Anaeromyxobacter diazotrophicus: one gene and its partner. The protein of the gene in region 1 binds, or shares a complex with, the protein of each later gene. Links are inferred from orthologs where the notes say so. Each region holds a gene or a part of one and is shown on either strand. Other genes may lie near its edges. The genes, in order: HWY08_RS09415 and trxA.

Region 1 (10,165 bases):
CCTGAAGGCGCTCGCGCACCCGAGCCGGCTCGCGATCGTGGACGCGCTGGCCGAGGGCGAGCGGTGCGTCTGCGAGCTGCAAGAGGTCGTCGGGTCGGACATGTCCACCGTCTCGCGCCACCTCGCGCTCATGAAGGCCGCCGGGCTCCTCGCCGCCCGGCGCGAGGGGACGAACGTCCATTACCGGCTGCGGGTGCCGTGCATCACGCGCCTCTTCGCCTGCATCGAGGCGGTCCTGGCCGAGGACGTGAAGCAGCGCGCCCGCCGGGTGGAGGGCCGGCCGTGAGCGCCCACGCCCGCGAGCTCGCCGCGTCCGCCCGGGCGGTCGCGCCTCCGCCGCGCGGCCGCGCCCGCCTCTACGGCGCGCTCGGCGGCGCGCTCGTGCTCTGGTACGCGCTCTATCGCCTCATCGAGCCGGGCGCGGAGCTGGTGACGCGCCGCTTGCTGCGCCTCGACCCGACCACGCACCTCGGCTCCGCCGTCGCCTTCTTCCTGTTCGAGGTGCCGAAGGTCCTGCTGCTGCTCGTGCTGGTGGTGTTCGCCGTGGGCGTCGTCCGCTCCTACTTCACGCCCGAGCGGACGCGCGCCATCCTCTCCGGCCGGCGCGAGTCGGCGGGCAACGTCCTCGCCGCGCTCCTCGGCGTCGTCACGCCCTTCTGCTCCTGCTCGGCGGTGCCGCTCTTCCTGGGCTTCGTCGAGGTCGGGATCCCCCTCGGCGTCACCCTCTCGTTCCTCGTCTCGGCCCCCATGGTGAACGAGGTGGCGCTCGTCCTCCTCTTCGGGCTCTTCGGCTGGAAGGTGGCGGCGCTCTACCTCGCGACCGGCCTCCTCGTCGCGGTCGTCTCCGGCTTCATCCTGGGCCGCCTCGGGCTCGAGCGCTGGGTGGAGCCCTGGGTGTACGAGTCGATGGCCGCGGCCGCGCCCGCGGAAGACGCCCCGCCGCTCCCGTTCGCGGAGCGCCTCGACCAGGGGCTGACAGCCGTGCGCGAGGTGGTCGGGAAGGTGTGGCCCTACGTCGTGGCGGGCATCGCGGTCGGCGCCGGCGTCCACGGGTACGTCCCGACGGGCCTGATGGCCGGCGTCCTGGGCAAGGGCGCCTGGTGGTCGGTGCCGCTCGCGGTCGTGCTCGGCGTGCCCATGTACTCGAACGCGGCCGGCATCATCCCGGTGGTGCAGGCGCTGCTCGAGAAGGGCGCGGCGCTCGGCACCGTGCTCGCCTTCATGATGGCGGTCATCGGGCTGTCCGCGCCGGAGGCGATCATCCTGCGCAAGGTCCTGCGGCCGCCGCTCATCGCGACCTTCTTCGGCGTGGTGGCGGGCGGGATCCTGCTCGTCGGCTGGCTGTTCAACGCGGTCCTCTGATCGCGAGAGGAGAGGTCATGCTCATCCAGGTGCTGGGGACGGGTTGCGCGAAGTGCAAGGCGCTCACCGCCAACGCGGAGGCCGCGGCGCGCGCCGCGGGCGTCGACGCGCGCGTCGAGAAGGTCGAGGACCTCCGCGAGATCATGAAGTTCAAGGTGATGAGCACGCCGGCGCTCGTGCTCGACGGCCAGGTGCGGTCGACGGGCAAGGTGCTGACCGTCGAGGCCATCCGGCAGCTCCTCACGCCGTGATCCCCGGGCGCGGGCCGGCGGCGCGGCCACTCTCGCGCGCCTACGACCAGGTCACGCGGCCCGACGGCCGACGGCCAGGAAGACCGGGTAGCGCCGGATCCCGCCCGGGCCCGGCCGTTCGATCTCGAACACCCCCTGCAGCTCGATGGCGGAGAAGCCGGCCTCCGCGAGCCAGGACGCCATCACCTCACGCCTGAAGCCGCGGTGGCCCTCGAAGCCCGCGCCGTGGAACGAGCCGTCCTCCTCGTCGAGATCCGCGACGCAAACGTATCCCGCGGGGGCGACCAGCGCGTGGAACCTGCGCAGGAGCGCCGGCACGTCGGGCACGTGGTGCAGGGTGAGCAAGGTGCAGACGAGATCGTAGACCTCGCCCGGCGCGGGACCGGTCGTGAGGTCGAGCTGCACGGCGGTGACGTCCCGGGCGCCGAGCGCCGCGATCTTCTCGCGCGCCACCCGCGTCATCTCGCTGGAGCTGTCGGCCAGCGTCAGCGCTGCGACGCGGCCCCGCAGCGCGAACCCGAGGAGCCCGGTGCCGCTCCCGTACTCGAGGGCCCTCCGGCGCGCGAGATCGGGCACGCGCGCCGCGATCGCGTCCGCGACGCACCTCGCGCGCTCGGCCTTCTGGGGGTCGTCGTCCCACGTCCTCGCCTTCGCGTCGAACTCGCTCATGGCCGCGCCCTCCGGTGCGGTGTTCGAGCCCGCCCGGGCCGGGGAGGTTCGCCCGGGCGGCCGCGGCCCCGCGGCCCCCCCCCTCGCTCGCCCGCCGCGCGGGTTGACCGGGTGCCGGGTTCATCGTAGAGCCGCAACCAGCGCCGCTCGAGGCGCTCGTCGGAAGCCCCTCCCGGAGCCCCCGTGCCCGAAGCCACCTCCGCCATCCCTGCTCCGTCGCGCGCCGGCGTCGCCCGCGACCTCTCGTTCCTGGATCGCTACCTGACGCTCTGGATCTTCCTCGCCATGGGCGCCGGCGTGGCGCTCGGCTGGCTCGTGCCCGGGGTCGTGCCGGCGCTGAACCGGCTCAGCGTCGGGACGACCTCGCTCCCCATCGCGGTCGGCCTCGTCCTCATGATGTATCCGCCGCTGGCGAAGGTCCGGTACGAGGAGCTCCCGCGCGTCTTCAGGAACGGCAAGGTGCTCGCGCTGTCGCTGGTGCAGAACTGGCTCATCGGCCCGGTGCTGATGTTCTGGCTGGCCGTGATCTTCCTGCGCGACAAGCCCGAGTACATGGTCGGGCTCATCCTCATCGGGCTCGCGCGCTGCATCGCCATGGTCATCGTGTGGAACGACCTGGCGAAGGGGGACACCGAGTACTGCGCCGGCCTGGTCGCCTTCAACTCGCTGTTCCAGGTGTTCTTCTTCTCGGTCTACGCCTGGATCTTCGTCACGGTGCTGCCGGGCTGGCTCGGCCTCCACGGCGCCCAGGTGAACATCACCATCGGCGAGATCGCGAGGAGCGTCTTCGTGTACCTCGGCATCCCCTTCCTCGCCGGCGTCGCGAGCCGCTTCGGCCTCCGCGCCTGGAAGGGCGAGGCGTGGTACCGGCGCGAGTTCATCCCGCGCATCTCCCCCATCACGCTCATCGCGCTGCTCTTCACCATCGTCGTCATGTTCTCGCTGAAGGGCGAGACCATCGTCCAGCTCCCCCTCGACGTGGTCCGCATCGCCCTCCCGCTCCTCGTCTACTTCGTCGTGATGTTCTTCGTCTCCTTCTTCATGAGCCGGCGGGTCGGGGCGCCCTACGGACAGACCGCGACGCTGTCGTTCACGGCCGCCTCGAACAACTTCGAGCTCGCCATCGCCGTCGCGGTCGCGACCTTCGGGATGTCCCACGGCGCCGCGTTCGCGGCCGTCATCGGCCCGCTGGTCGAGGTGCCGGTCCTCATCGGGCTCGTCCACGTGGCGCTCAGGCTGCGGGACCGCTTCTTCCCCGGCGAGACCGCGGAGCTCGCAGGCGTCAAGAACTGCGCCGGGCGCTTCCCGGCCTCGCGCGAGGCGACCCGGTGAGCAGCGAGGCCTGGCGGCGCCAGGCGGAGGAGCTGCGCGCGCTCGCGCCGCGCCACGTGCTCTTCCTGTGCGTCGCGAACTCGGCCCGCAGCCAGATGGCGGAGGGGATCGCGCGCGCGCTCGCGCCGGCGGGGGTCACGATCTCCTCCGCCGGGTCGCGCCCCACGGGCGTGAACCCGCTCGCCGTCCGCGCGCTCGACGAGCTCGGGATCGACCTCCGAGGCCAGTGCTCGAAGGGCCTCGACGCGATCTCGCCGGACGGGGTCGACGCCGTCGTCACGCTGTGCGCCGAGGAGGTCTGCCCGGTGTTCCTGGGGAAGGCCCACCGGGTCCACTGGGGGCTGCCCGATCCGGCCGCCTCGGGGATGGACGAGCAGGAGCGGCTCCAGGCCTTTCGGGACGTCCGGGACGAGCTGCGCCGACGGCTCGCGGTCGTCTTCGGGCGCTGACCCGAGGAGGGCGCTCCTGCCTGAGGACCGCCCGGCAGCGGCCCTCAGCGGCGGCGTCCCGCGGCGGCGCGGCGCCGCCCGCGGGCATATACTTTGTTCTCCAACTATCGGTTCGCTCCGCGCCTCGCCCCTCCCCCGCAGGCTCTCTCGCGCGGTGCACCGGAGAGGCCCGTCGTGCAGACCTTCCCCGCCACCGGAGCGCGACCCCCGGAAGACCGCGATCACCCCGCCGCGCCCGCCTGGGCTCCCCTCGTGCGCTGGCTCGCGCCGCTCGGCACCGGCGGCGGCTATGAGAGTTCGCGGCGGCTCGGCAAGTGGCTCCTCGTCGGCATCGCCATCGGGGCGGTCGCGGGGCTGGGCGCGGTCGCCTTCACTTGGGCCATCCGCGGCGTGACGCAGCTCGGGCTCGGCACCCTGGTGGGCTGGGCGCCCCCGGGGCCGGTCGGCGAAGGCGGCGCGGCCGTGTCCCGGATGGCCCGTCCCTGGCTCCTCCCCGTCCTCACCACCCTGGGCGGGCTCGTCTCCGGGGTCCTCGTCTTCGGGCTCGCCCCCGAGGCGGAGGGGCACGGGACCGATGCCGCCATCGAGGCCTTCCACCGCCGCGGCGGCTGGATCCGGCCGCGCATCCCGCTCGTGAAGCTCGTCGCCTCCGCCATCACCATCGGGACGGGCGGCTCCGCCGGGCGAGAGGGGCCGGCCGCGCAGATCTCGGCAGGCTTCGGAGCGCTCCTCGGCCACGCCGTGCTCAAGAGTCCCCAGGACCGGCGCATCGCGGTGGCGGCGGGGATCGGTGCCGGCATCGGCGCCATCTTCCGGGCGCCGCTGGGGGGTGCGCTGCTCGCGGCCGAGATCCTCTACCTGCACGACATGGAGGTCGAGGCGATCATCCCCTCCCTCATCGCCTCGATCGTGGGCTACACGGTCTACGGCGCGGCGAACGGCTTCGCGCCCATCTTCGGCGCTCACCCCGCCCTCGAGCTCGGCGCGCCCATCCAGCTGCTCTACTACGCGGCGCTCGGGGTCCTGAGCGGCGCCGGGGGCCTCCTCTACGCGCGGACCTTCTACCGCGTCGGCGACGCGTTCCACCGGCTGGCCCTGCCGCGCTGGCTCAAGCCGGCGCTGGGCGGCCTCGCGGTGGGCCTGCTCGGGCTCGCGCTACCCCAGGTGCTGCACACCGGGTACGGCTGGGTCCAGCTCGTCATGAGCCGGGAGGGCCTGCTCGCGTTCTCGCCGCTGCTCATCCTGATCATCCCGATCGCGAAGATCGTGGCGACGTCGCTCAGCATCGGCTCCGGGGGCTCGGGCGGCATCTTCGGCCCTGGGATGGTGGTGGGCGGGATGCTCGGCGCGGCGCTGTGGCTAGCCGGGCACGCCCTTGGCCTCCCCTCCCTGCCGCCCGAGCCGGCGCCGTTCGTCATCATCGGCATGATGGCGCTGTTCGGCGGGATCGCCCACGCGCCGCTGGCGGTCATGCTCATGGTGGCGGAGATGACCGGGACGCTCTCGCTGCTCGCGCCGGCCATGATCGCGGTCGCGATCTCGACCGCGATGGTGGGGGACGAGACCATCTACCGGGCCCAGCTCCGTGACCGCGCGAGCTCTGCCTTCCACCGCGCGCGGTTCAGCGTCCCGCTCCTCGCCTCGCTCGCCGTGCGCGACGCGTGGGAGCGGGTCCCGCTCAGCCTGTCCGACGCGACGCCGATCGAGGACGCGCTGGCCCGGCTCGCCGAGGCCGGCGCCGACGGCGCGGCGATCACCGCCGACGACGGCCGGGTCGTGGGGAGCGTCAGCCGCGATGCGCTCCGCCGCGTCGCCCCCGACGAGCGTACGGCCCCGGTCTCGACCGCGACGGTGCGCGTGGCGCTCGCGCCCGGCCAGACGCTCGAGGAGGGCATGCAGGTGCTCACCGACGCCGGCACCGACACGGCCCCGGTCGTGGAGGCCGGCCGGGCGGTGGGCCTCCTCACCTCCCGTGGCGTCCTGCGCGCCTACCGCACCGCCGCCGGGCGCCTGACAGCCACCGCGGCGCTCACCCACGCCTGACCGGCACCGGCCGGACGCTCAGGCGCCCGCGGCCCGGTTCCGCTCGAGGAGCGCGAGCCGCAGCTCGCGGTCCCCGATCCAGCCGACGACCTCGCCTCCCTCCATGACGGGGACCTGGCTCACCCCGCACCGCTCGAGCACGGCGGCCACCTCGCTCCAGGTCGCGCGCAGGTCGACCCCGGCGAACGGCACCATCGCGTCGGCCGCCCGGAGCCAGGCGAGCTCCGCCGCGGGCACCTGCTGCAGCACCTCGAGCTCGAGGAGGCCGCGCGGCCCCGCCATGTCCCGGACAAGGACGACGCGCTGGCGCCGCCCCGCCCGCGCCGGCTCCGCGAGCTGCGCGAGCGGCGCCTGCTCCGCGACGGGCGCGAGCTCGGACGGGACGAGCAGCGCAGCCGGGCGGCCCCCGAGCTCGTCGAGCTCTTCGCGCAGGGGCCGCGGCGCGTGCCTGGGCGAGGCGGCGCGGCTAGCGACCTGGGCCGGATAGAGCGAGTGCTTCCGGAGCGCGACGTAGGCGATCCCGATGGCGAGCATCATCGGGACGAGCAGGTCGTAGCTCCCCGCCAGCTCCGCCACGAGCACCAGCGCCGACAGCGGCGCATGCGCGAGCCCGCCGTAGAAGGTGCCCATGCCGATGAGCGCGAACGCGCCCGGCTGGATCGAGGGGTCGGCGAGGGCCAGCCGGGCGCCGTGTCCGAAGGCGCTCCCGAGCAGCCCCCCCATGACCAGCGAGGGGGCGAAGTCCCCCGCCGCCGCTCCCGAGCCGATGGTGAGCGCGGAGGCCAGCATCTTGAGCGCCGCCACGCCCGCGAGCAGGCCGACCACGCCCGCGCCCGCGGGCAGCCAGTCCGCCCCGGTGATCGCCACCTGCAGCACGCCGTACCCGCCGCCGAAGACGCCGAAGGCGCCGGCCGCCGGCCCGTGATGCCGGAGCATGAAGGCGACGAGCGCCGCCCCGGCGCAGCCCATGAGCAGGCCCCCTACCGCGGGGCGAAGCCAGCCGGGGAGGCCGCTCCGGGCGCTCGCCCGCTGGACGGCGCGGAGGAGCCGGACGAACAGGACCGCTGCGATCGACACCAGCAGCGCCGCCAGCGCGTACAGCGGCAGGTGGACGGGGCGGAAGCCGAACCGCGGCAGGTGCCCGAACAGGGTCGTCTCGCCGAACAGGGTGATGACCACCGAGTAGGACACCACGCTCGCGAAGATGGCGGGCACGAGCGCGTCCGCCTCGAAGTCGTCGCGGTACAGCAGCTCCGTCGCGAGCAGCGCCGCGCCGAGCGGCGTCCGGAAGACGGCCGCGATGCCGGCGGCGATTCCGGCGACGAGCAGTACGCGCCGCTCAGCGCGCCGCGTGGGCAGGAGCCGCCCCACCGCCGCCCCGATGGCGGCGCCGATCTGCATGGTGGGCCCCTCGCGACCGCCCGAGCCGCCCGACGACAGCGCCAGGATCGCCGCCGCCGCTTTCACCGGGATCACCCGCCGCCGCACGAGGCCGCCGTGGTGATAGGCCTCGATGGCGGCGTCCCCGCCACCGCCCGCGGCCTCCGGGGCGAAGCGGCTGGTCAGGAGCCCGCTGGCGAGCCCTCCCGCGGCCGGGAGGAGCGCCAGGAGCCACGGGCGCAGCGGCGCCGCGACGCCGGGCGCGACGAAGGTCTCGCCGCGCGCGCGGAGCGGCTCGAACCCGGCCAGCCCGAGGAGCACCCGCTGCGCGAGTTCCAGCGAGGCGAAGAAGGCGGCGCCCAGGAGCCCCGCGACGGCGCCCACCACGCCGGCGTACAGCAAGGTGCGGCCCACGATCCGGAGGTCGAGGGGGGCGACCTCGCCGAGCAGGGCGAAGGCCCGCGGCGGCGCGCTGCGCCAGCCGGCGCCGCGCCCGGAGTCCGCGGCCGGCGGCACTCCGCCCTGGGGAGGCTTCGCCTGGTCTCGCCGGTCCATGTCGCTCACGCTCGGGGGCTGTCCAGCGCCGCGCACGCGGAGGCCCTCCGGGCGCTGGCGATGGTTGCATATCAAAGTGCGGCGGCGCGGTCCACGGCGCGCTCGCCGTCCCGCGCGCGGGCCCGCGCCTCAGCGGGGCCGGCGCCGCGGCGCGCGACGCCGGGTGCGCGCGGCGCTCGCCCGGAGCCGGCCGGCGACGTGCCCGAGCGTCCGCGCGGTGACGTCGACGTCCCTCGCGGCGGTGGCCGCGATCGCCGCGCCCACGGCCGCCTCGATGGTACCGGTCTGCAGGGCGTCGATGCGCTCGCCGGCGGGGGTGAGCGTCAGGTGGAAGCTCCGGCCGTCCGCGGCGTCCCGGTCCCGCCTCACCAGCCGACGCCGCTCCACGCGCTTGAGCAGCGGCGTCACGCTGCTGCGGTCGAGGTGCAGGATCTCGGCGACGGCGGCGGGCGTGATCCCGGGGATCTGGCCGACGATCCGGATGAAGAGGCGCTCCGGCCCGGTCACGCCCAGGTGCCGCTTCATCGCCCTCGAGGCGCTCTCCAGGGTGTGGTTGAGCTCCCACAGCGCGCGCAGGAAGCTCAGCGCGGGGCCGAACTCGGCCCCGAGGTCGTCGGGTGGCGCGTGCCGGCGCGGAGCGCTCATGGCCCGCGATTCTGGAGCAGCGCCGGGGTTTGTCCACTCCGCCGCCGCGGGACGGAGCGCGTGGGGGGGCCTTCCTAGCCCCGGCCGGCCGCCCGCAGGGACGCCCGCGCCGCCTCGACGATCTCCTCGACGGTGAACGGCTTCGCCAGCACGGTCGCCGCGCCCGGTACCGGCTCGGCGTCCCGCGCCGTCAGCACCACCACGGGCACCTTCAGGAGGCGCTCCTCCGTCCGGAGGCGCTGGAAGAGCTCGGCGGTCCGGCCCGGAGGCTCGGGCACGTCGATGATGGCGACCGCCGGGGCGCAGCCCCGGTCGAGCAGGCGCAGCGCGTCTCCGGCGGAGCTCGCGACACAGCACTGGAAGCCGTCGCCCGCCAGGACGTCGGTGAGCGAGCTGCTGAGGTCCTCGTCGGTCTCGAGGAGCAGGATCTTCGCGCAGGCCACCCCCCAAGCTGCCGCCTGCGCCGGCGATCTGCACTGATCGTGCGGGCGCGCGCTCCGCGACCGTCGGTCCGTCTACGCCGAGGGGGGCAGGGCGCCCGATCGCCTCCCGGGCACCCCGACCGCGTGGCATGGGATCGCACCCGCCATGGACGCGGCACAGGCTCTTCCGCGCGGGCAGGCCTATAGGAAAGGTGGGGAGCGAGCGAGCAGGAGCCCACGTGACGGCTTACGAATACTTCGGGCGGGCGGAGCGCGTGGAGCAGCTCTCGGCGGAGATCTACGCCCAGCTCGCGCGCGACTTCGCCGCCGACAAGGAGGTCAGCGCCGCCTTCCGCGCCCTCGCCGAGGAGGAGCAGCAGCACGCGCTCCGCATCCGCCTCATGCGCGAGCGGTACCGCACCAACCCCGCCCTCTTCGAGCGGATGGAGTGGCTGGAGGAGGACCTGGACGCGGTCGACCGCTACGTGCGGGAGCTCCGCGACGAGGTCGCGCGCGGCGCCTGGGGCACCGAGGTCGCGCTCGTCCACCCTCGCCTGCTCGAGATGGAGGAGCGGCTCGGCCTGCACGCGGAGCGCATGGCGCGCGACGCGGACCCCGACGTCCGCGGGTTCTTCGAGGCCCTGGCGCAGCAGGACCGGGCCCATCACCGGCTGTTCGCGCCCGCGCCCGCCGGGCCGCGCTAGGCGCCGCGCGGCGTCAGCTATCCGCCAGCCGCTGCAGCCGATCGGCCTCGCGCACCCCGGCGGCCCACGCCTCGGCCTCGCTGGTGAACCAGCGGTCGAAGGCGGCCGCGTCGACCGTGACGTGCCAGCGCGCGTTCGTGGAGCTCACCCGGACGACGTGCGCGCCGACGTGAAACGGCTTCCCGTCCGGGGGCGGCTCTCCTGCGACCTTGCTCGGCTTGCGTTCGAGGGACACGGCGTCCTCCGTGAGGGGTGCGCGGGGCGCGCCCGGCCACGGAGCAGTCAGCAAGTTCCACGCCGCGCCCGCACCGATCCGGGTCGCGGCCACCCTGCGCTCAAGCGGCCGGACGCGT
Region 2 (9,924 bases), on another replicon or contig:
CCAGCGCGAAGCCGGCCAGCGTGAGGAGGGCGTAGCGGCGGCCGTGGACGCCGAGGTGGCGCAGCTGCACCATGCCGCCGTAGAGCAGCCACACCACCAGCGCCGCGACCTGCTGCGGGTCCCAGGTCCAGAAGCTGCCCCACGCGTTCTTCGCCACCAGGGCGCCGGTGACGAGCGCGACCGAGTAGACCGCGAACCCGCCGCGGACCAGCCGCTGGTTGAGGCGGTCGAGCGCGTCGAGCGACGGGAGGCGCGAGAAGAGCGCCCCGAACCGCTTGCCCTTCACCTCGCGCTCCTGGAGCAGGTACATGAGCGCCACCGCGAAGGCGAAGGCGAACAGGACCACGCCGCCGGCGGCGCTGAAGATGTGCACCTTGAGCGACGGCAGCCGGATGATCGCCGGCACGGGCCCGCGCGCGTTGGGACCGAGCCCGAAGACCCCGGGCAGCACCGACATGAGCACGAGCGGCGTGATGAACGCCCCCACCGACGGCAGCCGCCAGAAGCGCTGCAGGAGCAGGAAGGCGCCGGCGGCGAGCCAGCCGAGGAGGCCGAAGCCGCCGCGCAGGTTGAAGAACTCCCTCCCGCCGAACTCGCCGCAGGCGAGGCCGATCGAGACGGCGTGCACCGCGAACGCGACCGCGACGAGCGCGTAGCCGGTGCTGGCGGCCCGGAGGTGGCGCGGGCGCGCGAAGAAGAGGATGTAGGCCGCGGCGCCGGCGGCGTAGAGCGCGGCGGCGAGCCTCAGGACGTGGATGCTCATCGGCGTGGCCTTCCCCCTCGCGACGTCGAGCCGGCGCACGGCCTTACGTCAGCCAGCCCGGCGGGCGCAACCCTTTCGGCACCAGCACCCCCGCGGCGCGCCCTCGCGCCCGCGCCGGCGGCGCGGGACGAGCTCCGCGCGCGCTCACAGTAACACCGGACGGTCACGAGAGATTCTCCGAGAGGAACCGCGCCAGGACCGCCGCCGGGTCGCGCTGCTCCGGGGCCGCGGGCGGCGCGCTCGCCGCCGCGAGGAAGCCCGGCTCGACCTCGTAGGCGACGTCTCCCAGGAGGACCGAGTCGCCCATCCGCTGGCCGCCGAGCGCGCGCAGCTGCGCGTCGGTCTTCACCTTGGCCACCAGCCCGTGCGGGTCGCACTCGGCGCCGACGACCCGCAGGAAGCGCACCGCCGGATCGAGCGCGTACGCGCGCCCGGAGCCCGGCCCCGCGCGCAGGCTCATGGTCTGGCCGGCGAACGCGATCCGCCCCTGCCCGGACCAGGCCTCGAGCATCGCCTGACTCACGAAGAGGAGACCCGCCATGCGATCGGCCCAAGTGCGACGAAACACCGCGTGAGCCCGCGAGGTTAGCACGCTCGCCGCGCCGCTTGCCACCCCGTCGCGCGTCCGCTAAACAAAGCCGCATGGCATCGAATGACGTGGTCACCCTCGAGGACGGCACCTTCGATCAGGAAGTGCTGAAGAGCGACACCCCCGTGCTGGTCGACTTCTGGGCGACCTGGTGCGGCCCCTGCAAGGCCATCGCCCCGGCCGTGGAGGAGCTGGCGAAGGAGTACAAGGGCAAGCTCAAGGTGGCGAAGCTCGACATCGACCACCACCAGCAGGTGCCGCAGAAGTACGGCATCCGCTCCATCCCCACCCTGCTCGTGTTCAAGGGCGGCCGGGTGGTGGACACCATCATCGGCGCCGTGCCCAAGGCGAAGCTCGTCGACGCGGTGAAGAAGGTCGTCTGACCGTCGAGCGCGCCCGCCGGCGCGCGGCCCCCCCCTCAGCAGGAACGCCCGCCCGCGCCTCCGCCGGCGGGCGTTTCAGTTCACGAAGCGCCGGCTCGCGACGTTGTTGAGCAGGCCGATGCCGATGAGCACGGCCATCACCGACGAGCCGCCGTAGCTCATGAGCGGGAGCGTGACGCCCACCACCGGCATGACGCCGGTCACCATCCCCATGTTGATGAAGGCGTGCCAGAAGAGCATCGCCGTCACCCCCACCGCCAGGAAGTGGCCGAAGCGGTCGCGGGCGTTGCCGGCGATGCCCAGCGCCGACACCACGAGCGCGTAGTAGAGCGCGAGCAGGAGCAGGCAGCCGACGAACCCGTGCTCCTCGGCCCACACCGAGAAGATGAAGTCGGTGTGCTGCTCGGGCAGGAACGAGAGCAGGGTCTGCGTCCCCTGCGCCCAGCCCTTGCCGAGCGCCTGCCCCGAGCCGACCGCGATCATCGACTGCGTCGCGTGGTACCCGGCGCCGAGGACGTCGCCCTCCGGGTTGAGGAAGGTCTCGACGCGCTTCTTCTGGTACGGCTTGAGGTGCGGGTACGCGAAGACCGCGCCCACCACCACCACCGCGCCCACCGCCACCAGGGTCTGCCAGCGCACCTTCGCGAACAGGATCATGGTCGCGCCCACCGCCACCACGATGAGGGCCGTCCCGAGGTCGGGCTGCTTCAGGATGAGCAGCGCCGGCACCAGGGTGATGACGCCCGGGACGACGAGGCCGAACAGGCCGTAGCCGTCCTTGCGCTTGGCGGCGTCCATGTGGAACCAGCGCGCCAGCGCCACCATGACCGCGATCTTGGCCAGCTCCGAGGGCTGGAGGTTCATCGGGCCGATGGCGAGCCAGCGGCGGGCGCCCATGACCACGCGCCCCTTGAGCGCGGTCGCCACGAGCAGGAGCACCACGACGGCGTAGAAGACGTACGCGCCGCGCATGAAGCGGCGGTAGTCGACGAGCCCGAGGGCGAGCGCGACGGCGGCGCCGGCGCCCATCCAGGAGAGCTGCGAGATCCAGACCGGCGCGTGCGCGCTGCGCGAGGCCGAGGCGAGGTTCCAGACGCCGAGCGCGGCGATGCCGAGCACGAGGAAGGCCACGTGCCACGGGTAGTGCGTGAAGGCGCGCCGCTGCGACGGCACCCCGGCGCGCGGCAAGGACAGGTCAAGCGCCACGCTTCTCCCCCTGGACGGCGGCCGGCACGGTGGCCGGCGCCTCGATGGTGGGGGCGCCCGGCGCCCCGGTCCGGACCGGCGCGGCGGCCGGCTTCGCGCCCGGCACCTCGAGGCCGGGCGGCGGCGGCGGGCCGAGCTGGACGCCCGCGCGCTCCAGGGCGTCGGTCCGCTTCAGCTGGAAGTAGTAGCGCATGACGGCGGCCGCGGTCGGGGCCGCGTTCGACGCGCCGAAGCCGGAGTGCTCGTTCAGCACCACCACCACCAGCTCGGGGTCGTCCGCCGGCGCGAACGAGGCGAACCAGGCGTGGTCGCGCTCGAAGTAGGTGACCTGCGAGGCCTTGAGCCGCTTCGCCCCCAGCTTCACCACCTGGGCGGTGCCGGTCTTGCCGGCCATCAGCACCGGCTTGCCGTCCACCACGACGTCCTTGAGGCGCGAGCCGTAGCCGGTGCCGAACGGCTCGTTGACGGTCGCCTCCATGCCCTTCAGCACGGCCGCCCGCGTCTCGGGCTTGATGGGGAGCTGTCCCTTCACCACCGGCCCGAACTCCTGGACGGTCTCGCCGCCCGGGTCCTCGATCCGCTGCACGACCTGCGGCTTCCACACCTTGCCGGTCGCGAGCGCGCCGTAGAGCACCACCTGCTGCATTGGGGTCACGTTCACGTCGCCCTGGCCAATGGCGATGTTGAGCGACATGCCGTGCTGGTAGCCGCCGGCGAGGTGGCGGTCGTGCCACGCCTCGTCCGGCATGACGCCGGAGATCTCGCCGCCCAGGTCGAAGCCGGTCGGGCTGCCGAGGCCCAGCAGGTGCGCCCACTTCGCGATGGCGTCGGTGCCGAGCCGGTCGCCCAGCGCGTAGTAGAAGACGTCGCAGGAGGCGCCGAGCGCGTGCTCGAGGTCGACGTTCCCGTGCCCCTTCTCCTTGTCGCAGCGCCAGCGGTGGCCGCCGAGCGTGTAGTGCCCGGGGCAGTTGATGGTGCCGCCCGGCTTGAGCGCGCCCTCCTCCAGGGCGGCGATCGAGGTCACGACCTTGAACGTCGACCCCGGGTGGTAGTGCTCCTGGATGGCGCGGAACAGCTCGGGGCGGAGCGGGTCGTCGCGGATGGCCTTGAGCTCGGACCGGCTGATGCGGCCGGAGAGCTTGTTCGGATCGGGCGAGGGGCGGTCGACGAGCGCCAGCAGGAACCCGGTGCGCGCGTCCATCGCGAGGACCGAGCCGGCGGTGGCCGGGAACATCTTCTCGGCGAACTCCTGGAGACGCCAGTCGATGGAGAGGACGAGGTTCCGCCCGGGCCGCGAGGCCTCGAAGCGCTGGTCCTCCGGGATGAGCTCCTCGAGATCGCCGCCCTTGGCGTTGCCCTTCGCGTCCACCACCACCCGCCGCCGCCCGTCGAGGCCGCGCAGGGTGGACTCCCAGCGCCGCTCCAGGCCGCGGCGGCCGACGTAGTCCCCGAGCTGGTAGAGGAGCTCGCCGTCGTTGCGCTTCTCGATGTCGGCGTTGGCGCGCTTGAGCTCCTCGGCCCCGATCTCGTTCATGTAGCCGAAGAGGTGGCCGGCCCAGGGGCCGTAGCGGTAGCTGCGGTGCGGGGCGGGGATGACGTCGACCCCGGAGAGCGCGCCGGGCACGCGGTTCGCCTCGACGATGTCGAGCTCCTCTCGCGCGATGTCCACCTTCACGGTGAACGGGCGGAAGCGCTCCAGGCCGCGCGCGGCGTGGAGGCGCTGCTGGGCGCGCTCGAGCTCCTCGTCGGACAGCGAGAGGAGCTTCCCGAGCTGGCCCAGGAGCTCGTCGCACTGCTTGCCGCAGAAGTAGGGCGTGAGGGTGACGTCGTACGAGGGGCGCGAGTCGACCAGCACCTTGTGGTTGCGGTCGAGGATGAAGCCGCGGTCGGCGGGGACGCGCAGCTCCTTCACGAAGTTCTCGTCGGCGCGCTCCTTGTACTGGTCGCCGCGCAGGATCTGGAGCTGGTACAGGCGGACGGCTAGCACCAGGAAGGCGAGCGACGCCACCACCGTCATGAGCGCGGTGCGCGGCCGGAGCTCGGCCTGCGAGGTGTTGGGGGCGGTGGCGGTGGGGACGCGGACCATCTCGAGTCAGGCTCTCCAACAACGGGCGGCGGCCGGCGATTCTCCGGGGACCCGGCTCATCGCAGGAGGCCAGGCTCCTCGCGCGCGAACAGGCCGTCGAGGCGCCGCATCCCGAGGAGGACGAGCGGGGAGAGGGCCCCGGTGAGGAGCGCGTCGACCAGCACGCGGCCGAGCAGGCGGAGCCCCGGCGCGGTCTCGACCGGCGAGACGGCGCGGGTGAGGAGCAGCGCGCCCAGGCCGAACAGGAACACGCCCACCGCGGAGAGCGCCGCGAAGCCGCTCTTGCCGTGGATGGAGAGCGCCGCGCCGGCGAGCCGGCTGCCGAGGAAGAGCGCCACCGCGAGGAACGTCATGAGCCCCTTGGGCCCGCCCGCCGTGAGGTCGAGGACGTACCCCACCGCAGCCGCGCCCACCGCGCCGTCGACGTTGCCGGCCGACAGCCCGAGGTAGACCACGACCGGGAGCGCCAGCGAGAGCGAGAAGGCGCCCCCGCCGACGTATCGAAGGAGCGCGGCCTGCACCGAGACGAGCAGCAGCGCGGCCGCGAACGCGGCGACGGGCCTCACGGGCTCACCTCCACCGCGGCGGTCGCGCCGGGCGCGGGCGGCGCCTCCGCGGGCGCGTCGTCCTCCTCGGGCGCGGCCGGCGCCGGGGCGGCGGGCGGGGGCGCCGGCTTGGCGGCGGCCGGCCGCCGCGGCGCGGGCGTCGGCGCGCTCGCGGGCGCGGGCGCCGGCGCGGCGGCCGCGAGCGGCGCCTCGTCGAGGTGGGCGTCGAAGGAGGTGATGACCAGCGCCTCCTCGACCTTGGTGATGTCGACCGCCGGCGCCACGTCCGCGCGCTGGTAGAGCCCCTGCCCGCTGCGCTTCAGCGAGGTGATCCGTCCCACCGGCAGGCCGCGCGGGAAGACGCCGTCCGTGCCCGAGGTGACGAGCGCGTCGCCGTCCTGGATGTCGTCGGACCGCAGCGCGTACTCGAGGCGGCAGGCGTCCGGCGCGCCGGTCCCGCGCACGTTGGCGCGGGCGCGCGAGCGGTCGACGCGCACCGCGATCGAGCTGTTGCGGTCGGACAGGAGCAGCACGTCGGCGGTGGTGTCGGTGACGGCGTGGACGCGGCCCACCACTCCGTGCGCCACCACCACCGGCATCATCCGCGCCACGCCGTCGCGCGCGCCGCGGTCGAGGGTGAGGAGCTGCAGCCCCTTGGGATCGAGGCGCACGCCGATGACGCGCCCGCCCACCACGCGCCGCTCGGGCTCCGCGCGGGCGAACCCGAGCAGCCGCCGCAGCCGCTCGTTCTCGTCCCGCGTCCGGACGAGCTCGAGCTGATCGAGCTTCAGGGCGGTGACCTCGTGCTGCAGCGCCACCGCCCGGGCGTGCGCCCCGCGGAGCCCCACGTAGCCGTTCCAGGCCTGGAGGGCGCCGGTGACGGTCCAGCCGATGGCCTTCTCGATGGGGCCGGTCACGGCCAGGATGACCCGGTCGAGGCGCGTGCGCTCGCTCGGGTGCTTGGCGTGCGCGAAGTACACGCCCAGCGGCAGGACGAGCAGCAGGACGACGAGGATGATCTCGCGGTGACGCTTCAGCAGTCCGACCACTCCGGCTCCCAGGCGAGGCCGTCCGCCGCCCCCCGCGGTTCCAAAAACCCTTGCATTTTAGCCGATCTCGGCTAGGGTGCAACCTTCCAAAAGCGGCCCGCACCCGCGGTTTCGCCGCGTTCAACAATCCGGAGCGCCGTTCCATGCTCGACACCTTGAGGGCGAACTCGCGCAGCGTCCTCACCTACGTCCTGTTCGGCATCATCATCATCGTCTTCGTCGTCTCGTTCGGGCCTGGCTCGAAGGGGTGCAGCGGAGGCGACATCGGCACCACCCAGGCGTGGGCGGCGAAGGTGAACGGTGAAGCGGTCTCGCCCACCGAGTTCGACCAGCAGTACGGCCAGCTGCTCCGCATCTACCAGCAGCAGGGCGCGCCCGACCTGAACGCCCTCCTCCAGACGCGGCTCCGCCAGATGGCGATGGACCAGCTCGTCCAGCGCGAGCTCATCGACCAGGAGGCGCAGCGGCAGGGCATCGTCGTGAGCGACGACGAGCTCTCGAACGCCATCAAGAACATCCCCTCCTTCCAGAGCGAGGGCCGGTTCGACATGGAGCTGTACCGGCGCGCGGTGACGAGCACCTACGGCTCGCCCGGGAAGTTCGAGGAGCGCATGCGCAAGGACCTCGCCTACCAGAAGATGGTGGCGCTCCTGCGCGGCACCGCGAAGGTGACCCCGGACGAGGTGAAGGACGCCTGGGCGGCCGAGAACGACCGCCTCGCGCTCGAGCTGGCCCGCTTCCCCTTCGCGCTGGCGCGCGCCGAGGTGAAGGTGACCGACGCCGAGGTGAAGGCCTTCCTGGCCAAGAACGGCGCGCAGGTGGAGCAGTACTTCAAGGATCACCCCGCCCGCTTCGACCGGCCGCGGCGGCTGCACGCCCGGCACCTCCTGGTGGCGGTGGCGCCGGGCGCGCCGCAGGACGCGCAGGAGGCGGCCAAGAAGAAGATCGACGCCCTGGCGGAGCGCGTGAAGAAGGGCGAGGACTTCGGCAAGCTGGCGCAGGAGGCCTCCGACGACCCGGGCTCCAAGGCCCAGGGCGGCGACCTCGGCTTCTTCGGGCCGGGCGTGATGGCGAAGCCGTTCGAGGACGCCGCCGGCAAGCTCTCGCCGGGCCAGGTCTCGGAGCCGGTCCGCACGGAGTTCGGCTGGCACCTCGTGAAGCTCGAGGGGATCGAGCCGGCCAAGAAGGAGACGCTCGACGAGGCGAAGCCCGAGATCGCGCGCGAGCTCCTCGAGACCGAGGCCGCCAAGAAGCTCGCCGGGCAGCGCGCGGAGGAGACGCTCAAGAAGCTCCAGTCCGGCAAGAGCTTCGCCGAGGTGCTCCCCGCGAAGGGCGCGCAGGTGAAGCTGGGCGGGCAGCCCATCGTCGCGGAGGACACCGGCACCTTCCCCGTCTCCAGCGCGCCCAGCGTGCCGAGGCTGGGGCCGGCGCCGGAGCTCTTCGCCGACGCCGTCAAGGCGGCCGCCGGGCAGGTGCTGCCGCGCGTGTACGAGACCGCGGGCGGGCCGGTGGTGGCGCGGGTGAAGGAGCGCCAGCGCGCCGACCTCTCCAAGCTGGCCGAGCACCAGGCCGAGGTCGAGACGCGGCTCAGGCTGCGCCGGGAGTCCGAGCTGGAGCGCGCCTGGGTGGAGAGCCTCCGCAAGAAGGCCAAGGTGCAGACGAACGAGGCCTTCGTGCAGGGCACCGCCCGCGCCGCCCCGGTGGAGCTGGACTAGCGCGGGTCGCGCCGGCGGAAGGGATGACGCTCACCCTCGCCTCGCAGAGCCCGCGCCGGCGCGAGCTGCTCGCGCGGCTCGGGCTCGCCCTCGACGTCCGCCCGGCGGACGTGGACGAGGGCACGCGCCCGGGCGAGGAGGCGCGCGCCTACGTGCTGCGGGTGGCCGAGGCCAAGGCGCGGGCGGTCGACGCGCCGGGGGTGGTGCTCGCCGCGGACACGGCGGTGGTCCTGGACGGCCGGATCCTGGGCAAGCCGCGCGACGACGCCGAGGCGGCCGCCATGCTGCGGGCGCTCTCCGGGCGCGCCCACGAGGTCATGACGGGCGTCTGCGCCCGCGGGGCCGGGCGGCAGGAGCTCGTGGCCGTGACGAGCGCCGTCGAGCTGGCGGCGCTCTCGGAGCGCCAGATCGCCTGGTACGTGGCGACCGGCGAGCCGCGCGACAAGGCCGGCGCCTACGCCGTGCAGGGGGTCGCCTCCGCCTTCGTGACGGCGGTGCGCGGCAGCGTCTCGAACGTCATCGGGCTGCCGCTCGCCGAGACGCTCGAGCTCCTGCGGGGCTTCGGGTTTCCCCTGCCCTGGGACCGCGAGGCGGCGGGGTGAGCGGCCTGGCCGACCGGCTGGCCGCCGTGCGCGCCCGGCTCAGGCCCGGCGTGACGCTGGTCGCGGTCTCGAAGACGCAGCCGGCGAGCGCCATCCGCGAAGCCTACCAGGCGGGCCAGCGCGACTTCGGCGAGAACTACGCCCAGGAGTGGCGCGCCAAGGCAGCGGAGCTGGCAGCGCTGCCGGACCTCGTCTGGCACTTCATCGGCGGCTTGCAGACGAACAAGGTGAAGTACGTCCTCCCCGCCCCGCGCCCCGGCGCCGCGGCGCCGCCGGCGGTGGGGTGGGTGCACACCGTCGACCGCCTGGCGCTCGCCCAGGAGCTCTCGCGCCGCGCGGCGGCGCGCGGCGGCGCGGCGCGGGTGCTGCTCGAGGTGAACGTGGGCCAGGAGGGCTCGAAGTCCGGCTGCGCGCCGGGCGAGCTCCCGCGACTCGCCGAGGCGGTGGCGCGGCTCCCGGCGCTGGAGCTGCGGGGGCTCATGTGCATCCCCCCGGCGGCCGAGGACCCGCGCCCGCACTTCGCCCGGCTGCGCGCGCTGCGCGACGCGCTCGGGCTGGCGCTGCCCGACCTCTCCATGGGGATGAGCGGCGACTACCCGGCCGCGATCGAGGAGGGCGCGACCCTGGTCCGCGTCGGCACCGCCATCTTCGGCGAGCGCCGGCCGCAGCCGTAGCCCGCCGCGCTCGTCCCCGCGAGCGCGGCTAGCTCTCGACCAGCTTCAGCCGCCCGTCGTCCGACACCTTGGCCCGGTACTCCTGGCCGCAGTAGCAGCACAGCACGTCGTCGCCGTCGCCGAAGCCCTCGTCGCAGGGCGTGACGGCGTCGCAGGAGGGGCACTCGAGCTCGGTGAAGCGGCGCCGGCGGTCGTGCTCGCGGGGCTCGTCGTCCTCGTCGAAGTCGTAGGGGTTCGTCGGCACGAGGCGATGTTACGACGGGCCGGCGGCGGGCGCTCGGGCGAGCGCTCCCCACCACGCCTCCCGGTGTG

The links.
Region 2: the proteins of HWY08_RS09415 (region 1) and trxA are in contact, whole or in part, in an NMR structure (PDB 2IPA), measured with the Bacillus subtilis proteins. The link is inferred for Anaeromyxobacter diazotrophicus from one-to-one orthologs.

What each region holds. Positions count from the first base shown.
Region 1 is NZ_BJTG01000004.1:187,809-197,973, reverse strand. Bases 2,344-5,336 are described here. They hold HWY08_RS09415 (arsenate reductase ArsC), read left to right. Parts: upstream 2,344-3,610; coding sequence 3,611-4,063; downstream 4,064-5,336. Other genes in these bases: HWY08_RS09410 (chloride channel protein), read left to right, coding at 4,238-5,336; arsB (ACR3 family arsenite efflux transporter), read left to right, coding at 2,466-3,614. Outside these bases: HWY08_RS09440 (ArsR/SmtB family transcription factor), read left to right, coding at 1-286; HWY08_RS09435 (permease), read left to right, coding at 283-1,362; HWY08_RS09430 (thioredoxin family protein), read left to right, coding at 1,380-1,613; HWY08_RS09425 (class I SAM-dependent methyltransferase), read right to left, coding at 1,665-2,282; more of HWY08_RS09410, read left to right, coding at 5,337-6,106; HWY08_RS09405 (chloride channel protein), read right to left, coding at 6,125-8,041; HWY08_RS09400 (MarR family winged helix-turn-helix transcriptional regulator), read right to left, coding at 8,171-8,686; HWY08_RS09395 (response regulator transcription factor), read right to left, coding at 8,761-9,129; HWY08_RS09390 (ferritin family protein), read left to right, coding at 9,348-9,812; HWY08_RS09385 (hypothetical protein), read right to left, coding at 9,826-10,047. UniProt on the Bacillus subtilis protein: Catalyzes the reduction of arsenate [As(V)] to arsenite [As(III)]. In vitro, can dephosphorylate para-nitrophenyl phosphate (pNPP).
Region 2 is NZ_BJTG01000006.1:146,891-156,814, reverse strand. Bases 319-3,070 are described here. They hold trxA (thioredoxin), read left to right. Parts: upstream 319-1,405; coding sequence 1,406-1,735; downstream 1,736-3,070. Other genes in these bases: mrdA (penicillin-binding protein 2), read right to left, coding at 2,931-3,070; rodA (rod shape-determining protein RodA), read right to left, coding at 1,811-2,941; HWY08_RS13645 (hypothetical protein), read right to left, coding at 927-1,304; HWY08_RS13650 (cytochrome C assembly family protein), read right to left, coding at 319-763. Also shown: more of HWY08_RS13650, read right to left, coding at 1-318; more of mrdA, read right to left, coding at 3,071-5,027; HWY08_RS13625 (hypothetical protein), read right to left, coding at 5,084-5,593; rod shape-determining protein MreC, read right to left, coding at 5,590-6,621; HWY08_RS13615 (peptidylprolyl isomerase), read left to right, coding at 6,765-8,336; HWY08_RS13610 (Maf family protein), read left to right, coding at 8,360-8,938; HWY08_RS13605 (YggS family pyridoxal phosphate-dependent enzyme), read left to right, coding at 8,935-9,612; HWY08_RS13600 (hypothetical protein), read right to left, coding at 9,641-9,856. UniProt on the Bacillus subtilis protein: Participates in various redox reactions through the reversible oxidation of its active center dithiol to a disulfide and catalyzes dithiol-disulfide exchange reactions.